Linked DNA regions of Variovorax sp. PBL-E5. The protein of the gene in region 2 binds, or shares a complex with, the protein of the main gene of each other region. Links are inferred from orthologs where the notes say so. Each region holds a gene or a part of one and is shown on either strand. Other genes may lie near its edges.

Region 1 (5,134 bases), 3.0 Mb from region 2 along the record:
AGCTGCGCCGGCTCGGCAAGCCCTGCGTGCTGGTGGCCAACAAGGCCGAAGGCATGCACGACGGCACGAAGCTGGTCGACTTCTACGAACTCGGCTTCGGCGAGGTGCACGGCATCTCGGCGGCACACGGGCAGGGCATTCGCGATCTGGTCCAGCTTGCGCTCGAGCCGCTGAACCTGCCCGAGCCCGGCGACGAAGCCGACGAAGAGGATGTCAACAAGCCGACCAAGCTGGCGGTCGCAGGCCGCCCGAACGTCGGCAAGTCGACGCTGATCAACACCTGGCTCGGCGAGGAACGCCTGGTCGCCTTCGATCTGCCCGGCACCACGCGCGATGCGATCACCGTGCCCTTCGAGCGCAACGGCCAGCGCTTCGAGCTGATCGACACGGCGGGGCTGCGGCGCCGCGGCAAGGTGTTCGAGGCGATCGAGAAGTTCTCCGTGGTCAAGACGCTGCAGGCCATCGAGTCGGCGAACGTCGTGCTGCTGCTGCTCGACGCCACGCAGGGCGTGACCGACCAGGACGCGCACATCGCGGGCTACATCCTCGAAAGCGGCCGCGCGGTGGTGATCGCGATCAACAAGTGGGATGCGGTCGACAGCTACCAGCGCGAGCAGATCCAGCGCCAGATCGAAACGCGGCTGCCTTTTCTCAAGTTCGCCGCGCTGCATTTCATCTCGGCCATCAAGCGCCAGGGCTTGGGCCCCGTGTGGCAGGCCATCGCGCAGGCCCACAAGTCCGCCACGCGCAAGATGTCGACGCCCGTGCTCACGCGCCTGCTGCTGGAGGCGGTGCAGTTCCAGGCGCCCAAGAAGTCCGGCATGTTCCGGCCGAAGCTGCGCTATGCGCACCAGGGCGGCATGAACCCGCCGGTGATCGTGATCCACGGCAACTCGCTGGAGCACGTCACCGATGCTTACAAGCGATTCCTCGAAGGACGCTTCCGCAAGGAGTTCGATCTGGTCGGCACGCCGCTGCGCATCGAGCTCAAGACCTCGCACAACCCCTACGCCGGCAAGGACGACCGCGGCTGAACGCCAGCGGGCCGTGCGCTGACAACGCGCTGAATGGGCGCGCGGCTTGGCTTCCAATGACGGCCGATGACTCGCGCCTGCGGCTCAAGTTCCGTCTTTTAAGTGCCGTTATTTTTGGAAGGCCATTGGCCTTTGTTGCTGCAGCGCGGAAACCCTGTGTTAAGGTGACCGGTCCAACAACTACTCTTGAACACGGAGAATATCGTGAGCAATAAAGGGCAACTTCTACAAGACCCCTTTCTGAACACCTTGCGTCGCGAGCACGTGCCGGTTTCGATCTATCTGGTCAACGGCATCAAGCTGCAAGGCCAGATCGAGTCGTTCGACCAGTATGTCGTGTTGCTTCGCAATACGGTGACACAGATGGTCTACAAGCATGCCATCTCCACCATCGTGCCAGGGCGGGCCGTCAACTTCTCGGCTGCCGAGAGCGACGACGCAGCCGCGTGAACGGCACGGAGCGCGGCGGTTCGTCCGCCGCGCTTTTTCCATCCTGATTCCGTTTGTCTGAACTGATTCCCCGGAAAGGCGGCGCCGTCGTTCTCGTCGGCGTTGATTTCGGGTTGCCCCATTTCGACGGCGAGCTCGAAGAGCTCGGCCTGCTCGCGCAAACGGCAGGCCTCGAGCCGGTCGCCCGCCTCGTGTGCAAACGCCGTGCGCCCGACGCCGCGCTGTTCGTCGGCAGCGGCAAGGCCGACGAGATCCGCGAGCTGGCCGAACTGCATCGCGCCAGCGAAGTCATCTTCGACCAGGCGCTGAGCCCGGCACAGCAGCGCAACCTCGAGCGCCAGCTCGGGGTGGCGGTGTACGACCGCACCTTCCTCATCCTCGAGATCTTCGCCCAGCGCGCGCGCTCGCACGAAGGCAAGCTGCAGGTCGAGTTGGCGCGGCTGCAGTACCTCAGCACGCGCCTCGTGCGGCGCTGGTCCCACCTGGAGCGCCAGCGCGGCGGCATCGGCACGCGCGGGGGGCCCGGCGAAACGCAGATCGAACTCGACCGGCGCATGATCGGCGAGTCCATCAAGCGCACGCGCGAGCGGCTCGTCAAGGTGCAGCGCCAGCGCGGCACGCAGCGCCGCCAGCGCGAACGGCGCGATACCTTCAACATCTCGCTGGTCGGCTACACCAATGCCGGCAAGTCTTCCCTGTTCAATGCACTGGTCAAGGCGCGCGCCTATGCGGCCGACCAATTGTTCGCGACGCTCGACACCACCACGCGCCACCTGTACCTGGGGGATGCGCGCCGCAAGGTCTCGATCTCCGACACGGTCGGCTTCATCCGCGAGCTGCCGCACGGCCTGGTGGATGCGTTCAAGGCCACGCTGCAGGAAGCGGTCGATGCCGACCTGCTGCTGCACGTGGTGGACGTGTCCAACCCTCACCATCCTGAACAGATGGCCGAAGTGCAGGCGGTGCTCAGGGAGATCGGCGCCGACACCGTGCCCCAGCTGCTGGTATTCAACAAGCTCGATGCACTTGAAAGTACGCGCAAGCCCCTGCATCTGAGCGACGAGATGGACATCGATGGCATGCAGGTGCCCCGGATCTTCGTGAGCGCGCATACCGGCGAGGGCGTCCCGGCGCTCCGGGCCGAGCTCGCACAGCGATCGCGTCCTGCGGGCGAATCGGCCATGACCCCAGAACCAGACCCCGAATTGCACGAGGCCCCTCACTGATTGGGCACAATCACCTCACTGACGAGAGAACAGAACGAATGAATGCAAAGCCAGTGTGGAGACGGTTCCAGGGCATGTTCAACCTGAACGATGGGCGGTGGGGGCGCGACGACTCCGCGTCCGGCGGCGATCGTCCTGCCGCCAACCGGCCTGACGGAGAGCCCCCCGCGCCTCCGCCTTCCGGCAACAACAACAACAACAACCGCCCGCGTGGCCAGGGTCCGAACCAGGGACCGCCGGACCTCGATGAACTGTGGCGCGACTTCAACCGCAAGCTCGGTGGCCTGTTCGGCGGCGGGCGCGGCGGCGGCAACCGTCCGAACGGCGGCAACGGCAATGGCGGCGGTGGTGGCGGTCTCAAGCCCGACATGAAGAATGCGGGCTTCGGCGTGGGCCTGGTCATCGCGGTGGCGATCCTGATCTGGCTGGGCACCGGGTTCTTCATCGTCAACGAAGGACAGCAGGCCGTCATCACCCAGTTCGGTCGCTACAAGGCGACCGTGGGCGCGGGCTTCAACTGGCGTCTGCCTTATCCGATCCAGCGCCATGAACTCGTGGTCGTGACGCAGATCCGCTCCACCGACGTGGGCCGTGACGCCATCGTGCGTTCGACCGGCCTGCGCGAGTCGGCCATGCTGACCGAGGACGAGAACATCGTCGAGATCAAGTTCGCCGTGCAATACCGCCTGAGCGATGCGCGCGCCTACCTGTACGAGAGCAAGAACCCCGCCGACACGGTGGTGCAGGTGGCCGAGACGGCCGTGCGCGAAGTGGTCGGCAAGATGAAGATGGATGCCGCCCTCGCCGAGGAGCGCGACCAGATCGCGCCGCGCGTGCGCACGCTGATGCAGACCATCCTCGACCGCTACAAGGTCGGCGTCGAGATCGTCGGCATCAACCTGCAGCAGGGCGGCGTGCGGCCGCCCGAGCAGGTGCAGGCTGCCTTCGACGACGTGCTCAAGGCCGGCCAGGAGCGCGAGCGCACCAAGAACGAAGCCCAGGCCTATGCGAACGACGTGGTGCCGCGCGCCACCGGCACCGCATCGCGGCTCAAGGAAGAATCCGAGGCGTACAAGGCGCGGATCATTGCGCAGGCGCAGGGCGACGCACAGCGCTTCGGCTCCGTGCTCGCGGAATACCAGAAGGCGCCGCAAGTCACGCGCGATCGCATGTACACCGATGCGATGCAGCAGATCTACGCCAGCACGACCAAGGTGCTGATCGATTCCAAGCAGGGCTCGAACCTGCTCTACCTGCCGCTCGACAAGCTGATCCAGCAGGCCGCGCAGAACGCGCCCGCCACGCCGGTCGATGCCGCCAGCCCCAACGTGGCCGGCACGGCGCCTTCGCAGTCGTCGGTCATTCCGGTCGCACCTCCTTCTTCCGTGGGCGATGCGCGCGCACGCGACGGCCGCTCACGCGACCGCGATGTCCGCTGATGCGCCGAGGAACACATTCATGAACAGAATCGGATTCATCGCCACGTCGATCCTCGTGCTGCTTGTGCTGCTGAGCTCGACGGTCTTCGTCGTCGACCAGCGCCAGTTCGGCGTGGTCTATGCGCTCGGACAGATCAAGGAAGTGATCACCGAGCCGGGCCTGAACTTCAAGCTGCCGCCGCCGTTCCAGAACGTGTCGTACATCGACAAGCGCCTGCTCACGCTGTCGAGCATCGATCCCGAACCGATGCTCACGGCGGAGAAGCAGCGCGTGGTGATCGACTGGTACGTGCGCTGGCGCATCAGCAATCCGTCGGAATACATCCGCAACGTCGGCCTCGACGAGAACGCGGGCGCGATGCAACTCAACCGCGTGGTGCGCAACGCGTTCCAGGAAAACATCAACAAGCGCACCGTGCGCGATCTGATCTCGGTGCGCCGCGAGCAGCTGATGGCCGACGTGCAGCGCGAGGTGCTGTCGGTCGTGAAGGGTGCCAAGCCCTGGGGCGTGGACGTCATCGATGTGCGCATCACGCGCGTCGACTACGTCGAAGCGATCACCGAATCGGTCTACCGCCGCATGGAGGCCGAGCGCAAGCGCGTGGCCAACGAACTGCGTTCGACCGGCGTCGCCGAGGGCGAGAAGATCCGCGCCGACGCCGACCGCCAGCGCGAGGTGATCGTCGCCAACGCCTACCGCGACGCGCAGAAGATCAAGGGCGAGGGCGATGCCAAGGCTGCTTCGACCTACGCCGACGCCTTCGGCCGCGATCCACAGTTCGCGCTGTTCTACCGCAGCCTCGATGCCTACAAGCAGAGCTTCAACAAGAAGAGCGACGTCATGGTGCTGGATCCTTCGTCGGATTTCTTCCGCGCCATGCGCAGTTCGGGATCGACGACGGCGCCAAGCACCACGGCCGCGCCGCCGCGCCGCTGACGACGGTCGGGTGTGAGCAGCGATACTTTCTGGAGCGCCATCGCGCTC
Region 2 (7,537 bases):
GTCTACTGGCTCTTCGATGCGCCTTTCCTGGACGGCCGCGATCTGCGCGCCATGCCGGTGGAAGAACGCCGGGCGCGGCTGGCCGCGCTGCTCGGCGACAGGCCGCCTCCGCCGCTGCGCATGAGCGAAGCCTTCGAGGCCGCGCCGCGCGACCTGCTGCTTTCCGCGGCGCGCCTCGGCTTCGAGGGCATCGTCGGCAAACGCAAGGGCTCGGGCTACGTGTCGCGGCGCTCGCCCGACTGGATCAAGCTCAAGAATCAGCTGCGGCAGGAGTTCGTGATCGGCGGCCACACCGCGCCCAAGGGCGCGCGCGCGGGCTTCGGCGCCTTGCTGCTCGGCGTGTACGACGACGAAGGCATGCTGCAGTACTGCGGCAATGTCGGCACCGGCTTCGATGCCGGCCGGTTGAAGGACATCAAGGCCAGGCTCGACCGCGAGCAGACCGGCGACTGCCCGTTCGCGACCCGGCCCGCCGGCGTCAAGGCGCAATGGGTGCGGCCCGTGCTGGTGGCCGAGGTGGTGTTCGGCGCGTGGACGCACGAAGGGCGCATTCGCCATTCGGCCTTCCAGGGCCTGCGCATCGACAAGCCTGCGGCCGAGGTCCGGCGCGAGACGCCGCAAGCCCTTTCATCCATCGCTTGCGCCGCTGCCGCACCGGCCGCGCGTGGGCCCCGTCAAGGAGCATCGAAACCCATGGACATGCGCATCACCCACGCCGAGCGCGTGATCGACACGGCGAGCGGCATCACCAAGGGCGAGCTGGTCGCCTACTACGCGCAGGTCGGCGCGCTCATGCTGCCGCACCTGAAGCGCCGGCCGGTCGCGCTGGTGCGCGCGCCCGATGGCGTCGGCGGCGAGCTCTTCTTCCAGAAGCATGCGCAGAAAAGCGAGCTGCCCGGCGTGAAGCTGCTCGATCCAGCGCTCGACCCCGACCATGATCCGCTGCTGCAGATCGATGCCGAACGCGGGCTGCTCTCGGCCGCGCAGATGAACGTGATCGAATTCCACACCTGGAACGCGACCTCGAACGCGATCGGCCAGCCCGACCGCATGACCTTCGACCTCGATCCGGGCGAAGGCGTTGCCTGGGCGCGCATGCAGGAGGCCGCGCTGCTGGTGCAGACGCTGCTCACCGAGCTCGGCCTGCCGGCCTTTCTCAAGACCAGCGGCGGCAAGGGCCTGCACGTGGTGGTGCCGATCCGCCGCCGCTACGGGTGGGACGCGGTGAAGGGTTTCTCGCAGGCCGTGGTCGCGCATCTGGCCGAGACCATTCCCGATCGCTTCGTGGCCAGGAGCGGTCCGCGCAACCGGGTCGGCAAGATCTTCGTCGACTACCTGCGCAACGGCTTCGGCGCGACCACGGTCAGCGCGTGGTCGGCGCGTTCGCGTCCGGGGCTGGGCATCTCGGTGCCGCTGGATTGGGACGAGCTGCCGGCGCTGCAGAGCGCCGCGCAATGGACCGTGCGCAACGCGGCCGAGCGCCTCGCCGTCGGCAACCGGCCCTGGGCCGCGATGGACGCCAGCCGCAAGGGATTGGGCGCGGCGATGAAGAAGCTGGGCCATGCGCCGCCGTGAGGGTGCGACGCCACCTCAAGCGCTGACTTCCTGCGTGACCACATCGAAGCGCTGAAGCTTGTTGACACCGAACACCATCGTGATCGGCACGTCCGCCGCATCGCGCCCGCGCGCGATCACGACGCGTCCGATGCGCGGCGTGTTGTGGCGCGCATCGAAGGTGTGCCAGCGATCGCCGAGCCAGACTTCGAACCAGGCGCTGAAGTCCATCGGATAGGGCACCGGCGGCACACCGATGTCGCCGAGATAGCCGGTCACGTAGCGGGCGGGGATGTTCATGCAGCGGCACAGCGTGACGGCCAGGTGCGTGAAGTCGCGGCAGACGCCGATTCGTTCGCGCCAGGCCTCGAGCGCGGTGCGGTTGGCGCGTGCGCGCTGGTAGTCGAAGCGCAGGTGCCGGTGCACGAAATCGCAGATCGCCTGCACCCGCGGCCAGCCCGGCGCCGTGCCGGAGAAATGGGCCCAGGCGAATGGCAGCAGCTCGCTGTCGACCTCGCAGTAGCGGCTGGGCAGCAGGAAGGCCAGCGTGTGCGTGGGCAGATCGGCGGGCGCGTGCTCGATCGCGCCGGCGTCGACCGGATCGGGCAGGCCGCTGTCGTGCACCACCGCCGTGTTGCGCAGCCGCACGCTGCCGACACCGAGCGGCACATGCACGCGCGCGCACTGGTTGTCGAACGCATCGCGGTAGTGGTCGGTGGCCAGCGGCGGGCTGATCGTGATCGCCTCGCCGGCCGGGATGTCGGCGGCACGCGACGGATGCACCTGCAGCATGTAGATCAGCGCGGTGGGCGCGGTGACACCGAGTTCGATGTCGTAGCCGATTCGGATGAGCATGTTGCGGCAGTCGTCCTGTTGAAAGCAGTGAGGCGATGCAAGCATCTTTGATGCCGGCCTTCGGCGCATCCTATCGATCGATGCCGTGCCGCCGCGCCGAAACCAGCCCGAAGCCGCGTAGGCGGGGGACGCAGCGCGAGGCCGTCAGTGTGCTCCTACCGTGAACAGATCGCCGCTCCCACACCCCGGGGCGCGCGGCCACTACGGGTTTGCGCACGGCCTGGACCTAAGCTGGTGCACCGTCCATGGCATGCCTGCCCCGCATGCCGCTTGTTCAATCGAAGGCCTTGGAGCGAATCATGGAGTTTTCCTCGTTGTCCGGCGTCCTGAGCAATGGGTGGATCGGCAACTTCCTGGTCTGGGCGGTCGCCGTCGCGGCAGGGCTGGTCGGCGTGGTGGCGGTGGTCAGCGTGCTGGACATGTTCTTCGAAGCGGAAGCCCGCTGATACCGCGGCGCCGGGAGGCGCCGCTTCTCCTCTCTATTGAAAGAATTCCGATGACGTCACAGAACAAGGCGGCTGCCCGTCGCCCGAAGACCAGCGACGGCAGCAATGCCAAGCAGGACCAGCTGGCCGCCTTCACCACAGGCCCCGCCGCGCAGCTCAGCACCAACCAGGGCGTGCAGATCCCGGACAACCACAACTCGCTCAGGGCCGGCGTGCGCGGACCGACCCTGCTCGAGGACTTCATCCTGCGCGAGAAGATCACCCACTTCGACCACGAGCGCATCCCCGAACGCGCGGTGCATGCACGCGGCTCGGCGGCGCATGGCTATTTCGAGGTCTACAAGTCGATGTCGCAGTTCACCGCGGCCGATTTCCTGCAGGACCCGGCGGTCAAGACGCCGGTGTTCGTGCGCTTCTCGACCGTGGCCGGCTCGCGCGGCTCGGCCGATACGGTGCGCGACGTGCGCGGCTTCGCCGTCAAGTTCTACACGCGCGAAGGCAACTACGACCTGGTCGGCAACAACATCCCGGTGTTCTTCATCCAGGACGCGATCAAGTTCCCAGACCTGATCCACGCCGTCAAGGCCGAGCCGCACAACGAGATGCCGCAGGCCGCCAGCGCGCACGACACCTTCTGGGATTTCGCCTCGCTGATGCCCGAGAGCACCCACATGCTGATGTGGGCGATGTCGGACCGCGCCATCCCGCGCAGCCTGCGCATGATGGAAGGCTTCGGCATCCACACCTTCCGTTTTGTCAATGCGCGCGGCGAGAGCCACTTCGTCAAGTTCCACTGGAAGCCCAGGCTCGGCATCCACGGCCTGCTCTGGGACGAGGCGCAGAAGATCGCCGGCAAGGATGCCGACTTCCATCGCCGCGACCTCTGGGAAGCGATCGAGCACGGCGACTTCCCCGAGTGGGAACTGGGCGTGCAGATGATCCCGGCCAACAAGGAACATGCCTACGGCTTCGACCTGCTCGACCCGACCAAGCTGCTGCCCGAGGAGATGGTGCCGGTGCAGAAGATCGGCCGCATGGTGCTGAACCGCAATCCGGACAACTTCTTCGCCGAGACCGAGCAGGTGGCCTTCCATCCGGGCCACGTCGTGCCGGGCATCGATTTCTCGAACGACCCGCTGCTGCAGGGGCGCCTCTTCTCGTACACCGACACGCAGATCTCGCGCCTGGGCGGCGCCAACTTCCACGAGCTGCCGATCAACAAGGGCGTGTGCCCGTTCCACAACTTCCAGCGCGACGGCATGCACCGCCAGACCATCGCGCGCGGGCAGGTCGCGTACGAGCCGAACTCGCTGGCCGACGGCAAGGAGTTCCGGGTCGATGGCGGCAGCGCCGGCTTCCAGTCCTTCCCCGAGGAGATCGAGCCGCCCAAGGTACGGCGGCGCAGTCCGTCCTTCGACGACCACTTCACCCAGGCGCGGCTTTTCTTCAACAGCCAGAGCGTGCCGGAGAAGGAACACATCATCGCGGCCTTCCGCTTCGAGCTGTCCAAGGTCGCGGTGCCGGCGATCCGCCAGCGCATGGTCGACAACCTCGCGCACGTCGACGAGAAGCTGGCGCGCCGCGTGGCCGAGCCGCTGGGCATCGGCGCGCCCGACGCCAAGGCGGCGGCCGGCCGCGCGGGCTTTCGCGACCATCGCGACACGCTGCCGATCTCCGAATCGCCGGCGCTCAGCATGCTCGACACCGGCGACGGTTCGGTGAAGACCCGCAAGGTCGCGATCCTGGCCGCGGACGGCATCGACTCGGCCTCGCTCAAGCCGATCCGCGAAGCGATCGAGGCGGCCGGCGCGCAATGCAGGATGGTCGGCCCGCGCCTGGGCACCGTCGCCAGCGCGTCGAAGCGGCAGCTCGAGGTCGATGCCACCTTCGTCAACATGCCTTCGATCATGTTCGACGCCGTGCTGGTGCCGGCCGGCAGCCACGGCGTCGAAGCGCTCGCGCGCAACGGCGATGCGGTGCATTTCGTGCTCGAGGCCTACAAGCATTGCAAGGCGATCTGCACGGTCGGCGAGGGCGTGCAGCTGCTCGCGACGCTGGGCATCGGCCCCGGCCAGAAGTCGCCGCCGCCGGGTGTGGTGGTGGCCGCCACGCCGGTGACCAACCTCGGCGACAGCACGGCCGCGACGCAGATCGCGCAGGACTTCATCGCCGCGATCGCGAAGCACCGGCACTGGGACCGGCCGAACGTGGATGCCGTGCCGGCCTGAGGCGGCATCGGCCAGGAACATCGCCGCCCGCGCCCGATCCAACACCTGCCGGCATCCGGCCGGCCATAGGAGGTGTGATCATGAAGCGACTGAAACACTGGCAGGACCTCGTCAATGCCATCCTCGGCGTATGGGTCATTCTTTCGCCCTGGGCACTGGGCTTCCAGGACACGATGAACGCGATGAGCAACGCGGTCCTCGTCGGCCTGCTGCTCATCGCGGCCGCGCTGGGCGCGATCTTCGTGCCGCGCGCATGGGAGGAATGGAGCGAAGGCATCCTGGGCCTGTGGCTCATCGCCTCGCCCTGGGTGCTCGACTTCAGCATGCAGCGCGACGCGATGCTCGCGGCCGTCGTCACCGGCATCGTGATCGCGGCGCTGGCCCTGTGGACGCTCTTGACCGACAAGGACTACAGCGCCGGCTGGCATCGCGCGGCGCACTGAGCCGCACGGCGGATCGCATCCGTTTTCGAAGGCCCGGCCCGCGCCGGGCCGGGGACGGACCGGGCCTACGCCCTTTGCGCTAGACCGTATTGCGAATAGGCGGGGTCGGACCCCGCTCCTAGACTTTCAGCACGAGGTCTGAGAGGCGCGCACTTTCGCGGCGTCGGTGGTTCGCGCACTGCGGGCCTACAGGCAGCGCGCGGGGGTCGAATGGAACGGTTGTCGAGCTTCGGATGGGCGCGCCGCGCGCGCAGGTGGATCGTGCTGGCGCTCGGCGCCGGCGCACTCGCCGCGATGCAATGGGCGGTGGCGCAGGCGCCCGACGCCGAGGCGGCGGCGAGCAAGGCCGAGCAGGCGCGGCTGGCCGACACCGACACCCTGCTCGCGCTGACCAACGACGGCGCCATCCTCTACGCGCAGGACAGCATCAAGCTCTCGGGCTACCAGTACTGCAGCCAGGCCGTCGCGCTGGCCGAGGCCGGCGAATTCCGCCAGAGCGTGCGCGCCGCCAGCAAGGCGCTGCACCTGGCCAACACCACGCGCGACCCGAACCTGCTGGCGATGGCCAACCGCGATCTGGCCATCGTCTACAGCTACTCGGGCCAGCTCGACAAGGCCGAGGAGTTCGCGCGCGAGGCGCTCAAGCATCCGGCGCGCGATCCCAAGCTGGTGGTCGGGCCGGCCTACAAGGTGATCGGCGACGTGCAGACGCGCCGCGGCGACTACGCGATCGCGGTGACCAGCTACGACACGGCGCTCGCCAACAGCTCGCAGCGCTATGCGCCGCTGGTGCAGGCCTCGCTGGTCAACGCGCTGATCGAATCGGGCGACGCGCCGCGCGCGCGGCAGCTGCTCGGCACGCTGCCGCCGCCGCGCGAGGCCTCGCTGGCCGCGCAGCTCGACCGCACCCGCGCGCGCCTGCTGCTGGCCGAGAACAAGCCGGCCGAGGCACGCGATCTCTACCGCCAGCTGACCCTGCGCCAGGCCGGCGTCGACAGCGGCTACTTCCAGCTCTGGGCCTGGGACGGCGTGGCGCAGAGCGATCTCGCGCTGGGCGACAAGCAGGCCGCGGCCGAAGCGGTGGGCCATGCGCTCGGCGACGTCGACGGCGTGCGCGCCAAGTTCCGCAGCGAGGAATTCAAGATGGGGCTGTTCTCGGACCTGCAGACGGTGTTCGAGCGCGGGGTCGGGCTCTACAGCGACATCGGCGACACGCGCCGCGCCTTCGAGGTCAGCGAGCGCAGCCGCTCGCGCGCGCTGCTCGACGCCGTGCGCGGCCGCGCGCGCGTGAGCGAGGAAGCCGCGGCCACGGTCGACCTCGCGACGCTGCAGCGCACCCTGCGGCCGGACGAGCGCGTGGTGCAGTTCCATTCGCTGCCGGAGCGCCTGCAGGTCTGGGTCGTGAGCCCGACCGACATCCGTGCGACCAGCATCCCGATCAAGCGCGACGACCTGAACGAAGCGGTCGAGACCTTCCGCAACTCGGTGGTGCGCGGGCGCCGCGCGGCGATCGCCAATGCCGACAAGCTCGGCGCCGCGCTGCTCGGCCCGCTCCGGCTCGCGGCCGGCGAGCGGCTCATCATCGTGCCGCACGGGCCGCTGCATTACCTGCCCTTCCAGGCGCTGCGGCTCGACGGCCGCTACGTGATCGAGACGCACCCCGTTTCAGTGGCGCCGTCGATGAGCATCGCGGTGCGGCTGGCGCAGCGTTCGCCGCAGGTCGATGCCGTGCTCACCGCCTTCGGCAACCCGCGCATCGAGGACAAGTACGACCTGCCCGGCGCCGAGGCCGAGGTCAGGCAGCTGGCGAAGTCCTTCCCGCGCAACAGCGTCTACATGGGCGCCGCGGCGACCAAGACGCAGTTCCGCGAGGTCGCCTCGCGCGCGCCGCTGCTGCACGTGGCGGCGCACGCGGAAGCCGACCAGGTCGATCCGCTGTATTCGCGCATCCTGCTGGCCAACGAGAACGGCCAGCACAACTTCCTCGAGGCGCAGGAGATCCTCGGCCTGC

Evidence for each region. The genes of interacting proteins can lie anywhere in the genome.
Region 1: the proteins of katE (region 2) and hfq are in contact, whole or in part, in a crystal structure (PDB 3VU3), measured with the Escherichia coli proteins. The link is inferred for Variovorax sp. PBL-E5 from one-to-one orthologs.

The regions. Positions count from the first base shown.
Region 1 is NZ_LR594671.1:2,085,463-2,090,596, forward strand. Bases 1-2,861 are described here. They hold hfq (RNA chaperone Hfq), read left to right. Parts: upstream 1-1,238; coding sequence 1,239-1,484; downstream 1,485-2,861. Other genes in these bases: der (ribosome biogenesis GTPase Der), read left to right, coding at 1-1,034; hflX (GTPase HflX), read left to right, coding at 1,538-2,710; hflK (FtsH protease activity modulator HflK), read left to right, coding at 2,785-2,861. Also shown: more of hflK, read left to right, coding at 2,862-4,149; protease modulator HflC, read left to right, coding at 4,169-5,086; WDLP6_RS10225 (DUF2065 domain-containing protein), read left to right, coding at 5,099-5,134. UniProt on the Escherichia coli protein: RNA chaperone that binds small regulatory RNA (sRNAs) and mRNAs to facilitate mRNA translational regulation in response to envelope stress, environmental stress and changes in metabolite concentrations.
Region 2 is NZ_LR594671.1:5,123,212-5,130,748, reverse strand. Bases 2,505-5,494 are described here. They hold katE (catalase HPII), read left to right. Parts: upstream 2,505-2,905; coding sequence 2,906-5,083; downstream 5,084-5,494. Other genes in these bases: WDLP6_RS24950 (SPW repeat protein), read left to right, coding at 5,164-5,494; WDLP6_RS24960 (hypothetical protein), read left to right, coding at 2,709-2,855. In the rest of the region: ligD (DNA ligase D), read left to right, coding at 1-1,575; WDLP6_RS24965 (transglutaminase-like domain-containing protein), read right to left, coding at 1,591-2,409; more of WDLP6_RS24950, read left to right, coding at 5,495-5,526; WDLP6_RS24945 (CHAT domain-containing protein), read left to right, coding at 5,737-7,537.